DNA from 2 places in the Streptomyces sp. NBC_01237 genome. Region 1 is predicted to be linked to the other one. Evidence: riboswitches for the same ligand, from Rfam matches in the RefSeq annotation. Region 1 holds a riboswitch; the other holds the start of a gene.
What was found. A riboswitch is a leader RNA that binds a small molecule or an ion and turns the genes downstream of it on or off. The one in region 1 is predicted to bind cobalamin.

Region 1 (5,931 bases):
GTCACCGGCATCCTCGCCACGATGCCGTACATCGCGCTCCAGCTCGTCGGCATCCAGGCGGTACTGGACGTCATGGGCGTGGGCGGCGGGGAGACCACGCACTGGTTCATCAAGGACCTGCCGCTGCTCATCGCCTTCGCGGTGCTCGCCGCGTACACCTACTCGTCCGGGCTGCGCGCGCCCGCACTGATCGCGTTCGTCAAGGACGGCCTGATCTACCTGGTCATCGCGGTGGCGATCATCTACATCCCGATCAAGCTGGGCGGGTTCGACGACATCTTCGCCAAGGCGGGCGAGGCGTTCGCGCAGAAGAACCCGGCGACCGGCCAGCCGCGCGGCGCCCTGGTCCCCGGCGACATGGGCCAATGGGGATACGCCACCCTGGCCCTGGGCTCGGCGCTGGCGCTCTTCATGTACCCGCACTCGATCACGGCGACGCTCTCCAGCCGCAGCCGTGAGGTGATCCGGCGCAACACCACCATCCTGCCGCTGTACTCGCTGATGCTGGGCCTGCTGGCGCTGCTCGGCTTCATGGCCATCGCCGCCGGGGTCAAGGTGGACAACGGTCAGCTGGCCATCCCGCAGCTGTTCGAGAACATGTTCCCGGACTGGTTCGCGGGCGTGGCCTTCGCCGCCATCGGCATCGGCGCGCTGGTGCCCGCGGCGATCATGTCCATCGCCGCGGCCAACCTCTTCACCCGCAACATCTACAAGGACTTCCTGAAGCCCGACGCGACACCCGCGCAGGAGACGAAGGTCTCCAAGCTGGTCTCGCTGCTGGTCAAGGTCGGGGCGCTGGCCTTCGTCCTGACCATGGACAAGACGGTCGCCATCAATTTCCAGCTGCTGGGCGGCATCTGGATCCTCCAGACGATGCCGGCCCTGGTCGGCGGTCTGTTCACCCGGTGGTTCCACCGCTGGGCGCTGATCGCGGGCTGGGCGGTCGGCATGGTGTACGGGACGGTCGCCGCGTACGGCGTGGCCAGTCCCACGCAGAAGCACTTCGGCGGGTCCTCGAAGGAGATCCCGGGCATCGGTGAGATCGGCTACATCGGGCTGACGGCGTTCGTGCTGAACGTCGTCGTCGTGATCGTCCTGACCCTCGTCCTGAACGCGCTGAAGGCCCCGGCGGGGATCGACGAGACCTCCCCCGCCGACTACACGGCGGACGTCGGCGACGCGGGCGTCCAGGCGAAGCTGCCGCCCGCGACGGTGGGTGCGCCGGGCGGTCACTGACCCCCGCGGCGGCACGGTGCGGGCCGTCACGTCTCCCCTGGAGGCGCGGCGGCCCGCACGCTTTCCGGTCCCCCGGACCAACGGCTCGGGAGCGGCCCGAACGGCCCCGTACGGCCCTCCCGGCGCGGCTGGAAGCCCCTTCCCGGCCTGCCCCCGCCGGCCCTCCGGCCGACGCTCCGTCAGGGCCCAACACGCCTCGCGACACAAGATGTGGGGGCTGCCTCATCGGGCGGCCCCCACATGTATGCTCGTGCTCGCTGTCGTCGCAGGGGAATCCGGTGCGAATCCGGAACTGTCCCGCAACGGTGTATTCAGTGTGCTTTTGCACACCCGAAGTCCGACGACCTGTCGACAGCGCGTCCGGCTCGACCGAACCGGACGCCAAGACGTCCGGGCCTCGCGGATGGGCCGGTGGACGCCGTACGCAGTGCTGCCCCGCTCCGGGCTTCGCGCTGCCCGGCTGCCCCCGCTCTCCGCCGGCCCCCAGCCGAGCGAGGGAAAGCCCAGTGACCATCGCGCCAGCCGATCCGGTTTCAGCCTCCGCCGTAGCCGCCGAGGCGACGGAAGCCACGACCGACGCGCCGGGGACCGCACTCCTGCGGACCCTGACCGACCTCACCGTCGATCTGCCCGACACCGATCCCGGACGGGTCGCCGCCGCCGCGCTGCGCGGCCGCAACGCCCGGTCGGACGAGGCCGAGCTGCGTTCGCTGGCCACCGAGGCGGCCGCGGGCCTGATCTCCGAGGACCCCGCGTACTCCCGGCTCGCCGCCCGGCTGCTGACCCGTTCCATCGCCGACGAGGCCGCCGGACAGGGCGCGGTGTCGTTCTCCGCCTCGGTCGCCGTGGGGCACCGCGAGGGCCTGATCGCCGACCGTACGGCCGCCTTCGTGACGCTGCACGCCGCCGCGCTCGACGCGCTGGTCGAGCGGTCGCTGGCCGACGGCGCGGACGACCGCTTCGGCTACTTCGGGCTGCGGACGCTGCACAGCCGCTATCTGCTGCGCCACCCGCACACCCGCCAGGTCATCGAGACGCCGCAGCACTTCATGCTGCGGGTCGCGGCCGGTCTGGCCGAGGACGAGAGCGTGCGCGCGCTGGACGAGGTCGCGGCGCTGTACGGCCTGATGAGCCGGCTGGACTACCTGCCCTCCTCCCCCACGCTCTTCAACTCCGGCACCCGGCACCCGCAGATGTCCTCCTGCTATCTGCTGGACTCGCCCAAGGACGAGCTGGACTCGATCTACGACCGCTACCACCAGGTGGCGCGGCTCTCCAAGCACGCGGGCGGCATCGGCCTCTCGTACTCCCGTATCCGCGCCCGCGGTTCGCTGATCCGGGGCACCAACGGGCACTCCAACGGCATCGTGCCGTTCCTGAAGACGCTCGACGCCTCGGTCGCCGCGGTCAACCAGGGGGGCCGCCGCAAGGGCGCCGCCGCCGTCTACCTGGAGACCTGGCACGCGGACATCGAGGAGTTCCTGGAGCTGCGCGACAACACGGGTGAGGACCAGCGGCGTACGCACAACCTCAACCTGGCGCACTGGATCCCGGACGAGTTCATGCGCCGGGTCGACACGGACGGGCAGTGGTCGCTGTTCTCGCCCGCCGATGTGCCCGAGCTGGTGGACCTGTGGGGCGACGAGTTCGACGCGGCCTACCGTGCGGCGGAGGCGTCGGGGCTGGCCCGCAAGACGATGCCCGCGCGTGACCTGTACGGCCGGATGATGCGTACGCTCGCGCAGACCGGCCAGGGCTGGATGACGTTCAAGGACGCCTCCAACCGGACCGCCAACCAGACCGCCGAGCCGGGCCGCGTGGTCCACTCGTCGAACCTGTGCACCGAGATCCTCGAAGTCACCGACGACGGCGAGACGGCCGTCTGCAACCTCGGCTCGGTCAACCTGGGGTCGTTCGTCGTGGACGGGTCCATCGACTGGGAGCGGCTGGACGCCACCGTGCGCACCGCCGTGACCTTCCTGGACCGGGTCGTCGACATCAACTTCTACCCGACCGAGCAGGCCGGGCGCTCCAACGCCCGCTGGCGCCCGGTGGGCCTGGGCGCGATGGGCCTCCAGGACGTCTTCTTCCAGCTCCGGCTGCCCTTCGACTCCCCCGAGGCGCGGGCCCTGTCGACGCGGATCTCCGAGCGCATCATGCTCGCCGCGTACGAGGCGTCCTGCGACCTCGCCGAGCGCTCCGGCCCGCTCCCGGCCTGGGCCGAGACCCGCACCGCACGCGGGGTGCTGCACCCCGACCACTACGACACCGCGCTGAACTGGCCGGAGCGCTGGGAGGCCCTGCGCGCCCGTGTCGCGAAGACCGGGATGCGCAACTCGCTGCTCCTGGCCATCGCGCCGACCGCCACGATCGCCTCGATCGCCGGGGTGTACGAGTGCATCGAGCCGCAGGTCTCCAACCTGTTCAAGCGCGAGACGCTCAGCGGTGAGTTCCTCCAGGTCAACGCCTATCTGGTGGACGAGCTGAAGCGGCTCGGCGTCTGGGACGCCCGGACCCGCGAGGCGCTGCGCGAGGCGAGCGGTTCGGTGCAGGGCTTCGCCTGGATCCCCGAGGAGGTGCGGGCGCTGTACCGCACCGCGTGGGAGATCCCGCAGCGCGGACTGATCGACATGGCGGCGGCGCGTACGCCGTTCCTCGACCAGAGCCAGTCGCTGAACCTGTTCCTGGAGACGCCGACGATCGGCAAGCTCTCCTCGATGTACGCGTACGCCTGGAAGCAGGGGCTGAAGACGACGTACTACCTGCGCTCGCGCCCGGCGACCCGGATCGCCCGTGCCGCGTCCGGTTCCGCGTCCGCCGCCGCCCCCATTCCCGTACAGCAGGCCCAGGCTCCCGACGCGGACGCCGTCGCCTGCTCCCTGGAAAACCCCGAGTCCTGCGAGGCCTGCCAGTAATGAGCTCCAACGACAACAAGAACCTGCTCGACCCGGGCTTCGAACTGACCCTGCGGCCGATGCGCTACCCGGACTTCTACGAGCGCTACCGGGACGCGATCAAGAACACCTGGACGGTGGAGGAGGTCGACCTCCACTCCGACGTCGCCGACCTCGCCAAGCTCTCCCCCGGCGAGCAGCACATGATCGGCCGGCTGGTGGCGTTCTTCGCGACCGGTGACTCGATCGTCTCCAACAACCTCGTGCTGACGCTGTACAAGCACATCAACTCCCCCGAGGCGCGGCTGTATCTGTCGCGGCAGCTCTTCGAGGAGGCCGTGCACGTCCAGTTCTATCTGACGCTGCTCGACACGTATCTGCCCGACCCGGACGACCGGGCGGCGGCGTTCGACGCGGTCGAGGAGATCCCCTCCATCCGCGAGAAGGCGCAGTTCTGCTTCAGGTGGATGGATTCGGTCGAGAAGATCGACCGGCTGGAGACGAAGGCGGACCGCCGCCGCTTCCTGCTGAACCTGATCTGCTTCGCGGCGTGCATCGAGGGGCTGTTCTTCTACGGTGCCTTCGCGTACGTCTACTGGTTCCGCTCGCGCGGCCTGCTGCACGGCCTCGCCACGGGCACCAACTGGGTGTTCCGTGACGAGACCATGCACATGAACTTCGCGTTCGAGGTCGTGGACACCGTCCGCAAGGAGGAGCCGGAACTCTTCGACGACGAGCTCCAGCAGCAGGTCACCGACATGCTGAAGGAGGCCGTCGAGGCGGAGCTTCAGTTCGGCCGCGACCTGTGCGGCGAGGGCCTGCCCGGCATGAACACGGAGTCGATGCGCCAGTACCTGGAGTGCGTGGCCGACCAGCGGCTCACCCGCCTCGGCTTCCCCCCGCTGTACGGCTCGGAGAACCCGTTCTCGTTCATGGAGCTCCAGGGCGTCCAGGAGCTGACGAACTTCTTCGAGCGCCGCCCGTCCGCCTACCAGGTGGCGGTGGAGGGCTCGGTCGGCTTCGACGACGACTTCTGAGCGGTCCGCCGGGGTCAGATCCTGGCCCAGCTTCCGAGGTGAAGGCGCCGCGTGGCCGTGACCGGCTGCGCGGCGCCTGCCGTTCGCGGGGGTTCGGCCTCGCGTGCCCGTTCCGCCTCTCTCAGCTCGCGGTCGATGCGGCGCTCACGGGCGAGCCCGACGAACGTCGGCAGCAGGAAGAGGGCGAAAACAACCGTAATGCCCAGGTAGTTCAGGAATGTGTTCATGCCCCTACTCTCGTCCGTGCGGGCGGATTGCGGGAGTGGCAGGACTGTCATAGAGCATCGAATTACTGCCACACTGCCGTCATGCTGAAAAATGTCGCCGCCCTGCTGCTCGACGAGGTCCACCCCTTCGAACTCGGCGTGCTCTGCGAGGTCTTCGGGCTCGACCGCAGCGACGAGGGCCTGCCGGTGCACGATTTCGCGGTGGTCTCGGCGGAGGGGCCCGAGCTGCGGACGCACGCCGGGTTCACCATCAGCACGCCCCACGGCCTGGACCGCCTGGAGGAGGCCGACCTCATCGCCGTACCGGCGGGCAGTCATTTCATGGAGCGGGAGTATCCGGAGGAGGTCCTGGACGCGCTGCGCCGGGCCGTGGAACGCGGCGCACGGGTGCTGAGCGTCTGCTCCGGCGCGTACGTCCTCGGCGCGGCCGGCCTGCTGGACGGCCGCCGCTGCACCACCCACTGGCGGCACGCCGACGAGCTGGCCCGGCGCTTCCCCGAGGCCGTCGTGGAGCCGGACGTGCTGTACGTGGACGAG
Region 2 (5,931 bases), 4.1 Mb from region 1:
GGAGCAGGGCGCGCGCGGCGACGATCCGCTCCCTGAGCGCGGACTCCTCGTCGGCCCAGCGGGCGGCGAAGGCGACCGGATCGTCGTCGTGGGCGAGCCTGCGCCGCACGACGTCGACCCGCTGGTCGGTGTCACGGGACGCGGCCACCTCGACCGTGAGCCCGAACCGGTCCAGCAACTGCGGCCGCAGTTCGCCCTCTTCGGGGTTCATGGTCCCGACCAGCAGGAAACGCGCCGCGTGCCGTACGGAGACGCCCTCGCGCTCGACGTACGAAGCACCCATGGCCGCCGCGTCCAGCAGCAGGTCCACCAGATGGTCGTGGAGCAGGTTGACCTCGTCCACGTACAGAATCCCGCGATGCGCGTCGGCCAGCAGCCCCGGCTCGAAAGCCTTCACGCCCTCGGAGAGCGCCCGCTCGATGTCCAGCGCCCCCACGAGCCGGTCCTCGGACGCCCCGACGGGCAGCTCCACGGTCCGCGCGGCCCGCGACACGCCGGTCACGCCGCCGTGGGGCCCATCGGGACACGCCGGATCGGGAACCCCCGGGTCGCACGAGAACCGGCAGCCCGGCACCACGGAGACCTCCGGCATGAGCGCGGCGAGCGCCCGCACGGCGGTGGACTTGGCGGTTCCCTTCTCACCCCGCACGAGCACCCCGCCGACAGCCGGACTGACGGCGTTCAGCAACAGCCCGAGCCGAAGATCGTCCTGCCCGACGATCGCTGTGAAGGGATAGGGCGTACTCACAGGGCCTCCTTGTTGACATCCGACACTTCAAGCCCGTCCGCGTCCCGGGCACTATCAAGCCGGCCCGGCTCCTGCACCGCGTCCGGGGCACTATCAAGCCCGTCCGGCTCCTGTACCGAGTCGCGGGCAACTTCGAGCCCGCCCGGCCGTCCCACCGTGTTCCGGGCACTATCAAGCCCGTCCGGCGATTGAGGACCGGGGTCCGGGGCGGAGCCCCGGTTTCGGGAAGGGGCGGGGCGGGGAGACAAGCCCGCCGCAGGCGCACCACCGCCCAAGGACACCGCACCACCCCCCGCCCCCACCGACGGCGCACCCGGAGCGATGAACGGCACCCCCCCCGGCGCCCCACCCTCGATCAACCGCCACAGCCCATCCGTATCCGCGTGCTCCTCCACCAGATCCCCGAGCCGGTCCAACTGCTCCTCCCGCAGCGCCCCGAAACTCGTGTCCGGCGCGGGCACGAACCGCCGCCCCGCCGCCCGCGCGACCTCCTCCAGGAACCGCCGCCGGAACGCGTCGCTCTCCAGCGACCCGTGCCAGTGCGTCCCCCACACCGCGCCCACCCGGCACCCGTCCAGGAACGGCTCGCCGCCCCGCACATCGGCGACCCCGTGATGGATCTCGTACCCCTCCACCGGTTCCCCGAGCGCCGAACCGACCGGCCGGGCGAGCGTCTTGGCCCGCTCGAACCGGATCCGCACCGGCAGCAGCCCCAGCCCGTCGACCTGTCCGGCCCGCGACTCCACCTCGTCCTCGATCCGTTCACCGAGCACCTGGAACCCGCCGCAGATGCCGAGCACCGGCCGGCCCTCGGCCGCCCGCCGTACGAGCGCGTCGGCGAGTCCCCGCTCCCGCAGCCAGGCCAGCGCCTTCACCGTCCCGCGCGTGCCGGGCACGATCACCAGGTCCGCGTCGGCCAGTTCCTCGGCCCGGTCCACGAACCGCACCACCACACCCGGTTCGGCGGCCAGCGCGTCCACATCGGTGAAGTTCGACATCAGCGGTACGGCACACACGGCGACCCGCAGCACGTCCTCGCCGTGCGGCGGTGCGACGACCGACTCCCGTACGGCACCGCGCAACGAGACGCGCAGACCGTCCTCCTCGTCGATGCCCAGGCCGTGCGCGAAGGGCAGCACCCCGTACGTACGCCGCCCGGTCAGCCCGTACAGCATGTCCAGGCCCGGCTCCAGCAGCGAGACATCGCCGCGGAACTTGTTGACGAGGTAGCCGGCGACCAGCGACTGGTCCTCGGCGCTCAGCAGCGCCGTCGTGCCGAAGAACGAGGCGAAGACGCCCCCGCGGTCGATGTCGCCGACCACCAGCACGGGGAAGCGCGCGGCCCGCGCGATGCCCATGTTCACGATGTCGGTGCGCCGCAGATTGATCTCGGCGGGACTGCCCGCCCCCTCGCAGATCACGGCGTCATAGGTGCTCCGGAGCTGCTCCAGACAGTCCACGACCGTCCCGAGGAGCGCCTCCTGCCGGCCTCCGTGGTAGCCGCGGGCGCTCATCTCACCGACCGGTTTCCCCATCAGGACGACCTGACTGGAACGGTCGCTGCCGGGCTTGAGCAGCACCGGGTTCATCAGCGCGGACGGCTCGACCCGGGCGGCCTGGGCCTGCATCGCCTGGGCACGGCCGATCTCCGCGCCCTCACGGGTCACGAACGAGTTGAGCGACATGTTCTGCGCCTTGAACGGCGCGACCTTCACCCCGCGGCGGACCAGCCACCGGCAGATCCCGGCCGTGACGACGCTCTTGCCCGCGTCCGATGTGGTCCCGGCGACCAGCAGTCCGCCGCTCATATCCCTCTCCGTCCCGCGATCAGCCGGCCCGCCACGCACACGCCGAGGGCCAGCGCACTCACCCGGCGCGACAGTCGCACCGCGCGTTCGATGTCGGCGCTCTCCACCGCCCGGCCGGCCGCCCCGTTGAGCACGGGCCGGTGCTCGACGCGCCCGGCGTACGCCAGGGTCCCGCCGAGCCGTACGCCGAGCGCTCCCGCGAACGCGGCCTCCACCGGGCCCGCGTTGGGGCTCGGATGGCTGCCCGCGTCCGCACGCCACGCCCGTACGGCTTCGCCCGGACGTCCCCCGGCCACCACGGCCAGCGCGGCCGTCAGCCGGGCTCCGGGCCATCCCGCCAGGTCGTCCAGGCGGGCCGAGGCCCAGCCGTAGCGCCGGTAGCGGGGCGACTTGTGGCCGACCATGGCGTCCAGGGTGTTGACGGCCCGGAAGGCGACGAGTCCGGGGACCCCGCCCAGGGCGCCCCAGACGAGGGCGCCGACGACGGCGTCCGAGGTGTTCTCGGCGACGGACTCGACCACGGCGCGGGCGATCTGCGGTCCGTCGAGGGAGTGCGGGTCGCGCCCGCACAGATGGGGCAGCCGTTCGCGGGCCACGTCGATGTCCCCGGCGGCGAGCGCACCCGCGACGGCGCGCGCCTCACGGCCCAGCGACGTACCACCGATCACGGACCAGGTGGTGGCGGCGGTCAGCGCGACGGCCGCGGCGGGGCGGCCCCGTACGGCACGCGAGGCCAGCACGGCGGCTCCCGCGGCGCCTCCGGCGCAGACGACGGTGTGCAGGGCACCCCGCCCGCGGTGGTCGCGCCACAGCAGACGCTCGGCCGCCGCCGCGGCCCGGCCGAACCCGGCGACGGGATGCCCCCGGCGGGGGTCACCGAGCAGGCGGTCGGCGATCAGTCCGGCCGTGGCGCCGTACGCGAAGATGCGGTCGGCACGCACGGCTCAGCCGACCGCGGAGCGGGAGGTTCTCGCAGGGGGCGACACAGGTTCCGGCGCACGGCGGCCAGGCATGGCGTATGTCCTCACTCAGGGTCCGCGCCCTGGTTCGACGTGACCGGCGACGAGAGTCTCCTGGCTTCCGGATCCGCAGTTCCCCCGGCCTTCCAGACCGCGTCGGCGGACCGTGACTTCCGATGTGGGGGACTGCTCCCCGGTGACAGTGGCGGGACCGCGCCGGATTCGCACCGGCTTCCTCTGCTGTCGCCGTAAACGGCTCCGGCAGTCCACCACGCTGTGAGAACGCCCGTCAACTTGCCGTTGACCTGCGGGGCCGCAGTGTGCCCAGACGCACATCGGGCCGGACACACAGGGTGTGTCCGGCCCGACGGAGGAGCGGTGGTGCGGGTCAGGCGACGATCAGGTAGATCCCGTACGCGACCGCCGCCACGCACAGCGCGAAGCAGAGGTACGCACCGGCGCGGAGCGGCGTGAACGCGCCGCCGGAGCCGCCGGCCCGAGCCGTCGAGGTCTGCGCCGACGCCTGCTTGGAGAGGCCGACGATGCCGAGCGTGAAGAGGCCGACCAGCGCCACGGTGACCACGAGGCTGACACCGAAGACGGAGGCGAGAGCTGCCCAGTCGATGTTCATGGGGATCTGTCCTTACACCGTGGCCGGCCGCGCCGGGTCGGCGGGCGTTCCGGCCGGAGCCGAGATGGTGGTCTTGAGGTCCGTGGCCGTGGTGCCGATGGGCGGCGGGCTGACGGCGGCCATGGCCGTGGTGACGACTCCCGCGGGCTCGTCCTGCGCACCGCCGCCGGTGACGTTGGTGTGGTCGACCGGCTTGCGGCGCGACAGCAGCCAGATGGCACCGGAGCCCGCGACGAGCAGGACGGCGACGACCGCGACGCCCCAGCCGCCCTGCTTGGTCAGGAACTCCGCGCCCGCGCCGACCAGGCCCGCGGCCGGCAGGGTCAGGCCCCAGGCGACGAACATCCGGGTGGCGGTGGACCAGCGGACCACGCCCCCCTGACGGCCGAGGCCCGCGCCCATCACGGCGCCGGAGCAGGACTGGGTGGTGGAGAGCGAGAAACCGAGGTGCGAGGAGGCCAGGATGACCGTGGCCGCACTGGTCTGGGCGGCGAAGCCCTGCGGCGGCTTGAGGTCGGTCAGGCCGCTGCCCATGGTGCGGATGATGCGCCAGCCGCCGAGGTAGGTACCCAGGGCGATGGCGACACCCGCGGAGACGATGACCCAGACCGGCGGGTTGGAACCGGGGGACAGGACGCCACCGGTGACCAGGGCCAGGGTGATGATGCCCATCGTCTTCTGCGCGTCGTTGGTGCCGTGGGCGAGCGAGACGAGACCGGCCGAGGCGATCTGGCCGGCCCGGTAGCCCTTGGCGGTCGACTTCAGCTGCGTCTCGTCGGTGACCTTGCGGCTGAGACGGTACGTCAGCCTGGTGGCCAGCAGGGCGGCGAGACCGGCGACGAGCGGGGCGGCGATCGCGGGCAGCAGCACCTTGGTGACGACGGTGCCGCCGTTGATCGAGGACCAGCCCGCCGACATGACGGCGGCGCCGATGAGGCCGCCGAACAGGGCGTGGGAGGAACTGGAGGGCAGGCCGACCAGCCAGGTCAGCAGATTCCACAGGATGGCGCCGACGAGCGCCGCGAAGATGACCTCGGTTCTGAGGCCGTCCTCGTTGACGATCCCGCCGGAGATCGTCTTGGCGACCTCCACCGACAGGAACGCGCCGATCAGGTTGAGAACGGCGGACATGGCCACCGCTGTCTTGGGCTTCAGGGCGCCGGTCGAGATGGTGGTGGCCATCGCGTTGGCGGTGTCGTGGAAACCGTTCGTGAAATCGAACACGAGAGCTGTCACGATCACAATCGCGAGCAGCAGCGTGATGTGTTCCATTTACCCAGGCAATCGTTCGACGTCAGTGGCTCGTGGACCGTAGGCAACCTGAGTGAACGGAAGATGAACTAGGCGGGGCGCTGTGGTGACCCCAAACGGATTGGGCTCCCTCCGCTTGTGTACGCGAGGGGCGTGGCCACGCCCCTGAGGCGGTGCGAGGACTGCCCTTTGCCGCCGCTTGGCGAAGATTTTGGGCCGCGGATCTGTCACTCGTAAGAGATTCCGGTCACCCGGGTTCGCGGGGGGTCCCCGCCGCCGGGACGCCGCCCTAGGATCCCCGCATGAGCGATACCCGCACGAGCGTGAGCGACCGGTCCCGGGACGCGATCGAACAGGCATGGCGGAGCGTGGTCGACACGGCCCGCCGGTCCGCCGCGGACGGCCTGGTCGTGGGTACGTCGGGCAATGTCTCGGCACGCGTCGGCGGGACCGTTCTGGTCACCCCCAGCGGGGTGCCCTACGACCGGCTCCGGCCAAAGGACGCGGTCGGTGTCGACCTCGAAGGGCGCCAGA

Region 2: it holds a riboswitch for cobalamin, as region 1 does, so the genes downstream of both, OG251_RS08685 (cobalamin biosynthesis protein) here and OG251_RS26985 (ribonucleoside-diphosphate reductase subunit alpha) in region 1, are expected to answer to the same signal.

What each region holds. Positions count from the first base shown of each region.
Region 1 covers NZ_CP108508.1:6,022,558-6,028,488, reverse strand. The annotation lists gene mctP (monocarboxylate uptake permease MctP) at 1-1,236, shown strand, start outside; cobalamin riboswitch at 1,481-1,603, shown strand; gene OG251_RS26985 (ribonucleoside-diphosphate reductase subunit alpha) at 1,743-4,151, shown strand; gene OG251_RS26980 (ribonucleotide-diphosphate reductase subunit beta) at 4,151-5,167, shown strand; gene OG251_RS26975 (hypothetical protein) at 5,182-5,394, opposite strand; gene OG251_RS26970 (GlxA family transcriptional regulator) at 5,476-5,931, shown strand, end outside.
Region 2 covers NZ_CP108508.1:1,951,618-1,957,548, reverse strand. The annotation lists gene OG251_RS08695 (putative cobaltochelatase) at 1-748, opposite strand, end outside; gene OG251_RS08690 (cobyric acid synthase) at 745-2,556, opposite strand; gene OG251_RS08685 (cobalamin biosynthesis protein) at 2,553-3,497, opposite strand; cobalamin riboswitch at 3,602-3,793, opposite strand; gene OG251_RS08680 (hypothetical protein) at 3,904-4,146, opposite strand; gene OG251_RS08675 (inorganic phosphate transporter) at 4,159-5,418, opposite strand; gene OG251_RS08670 (class II aldolase/adducin family protein) at 5,700-5,931, shown strand, end outside.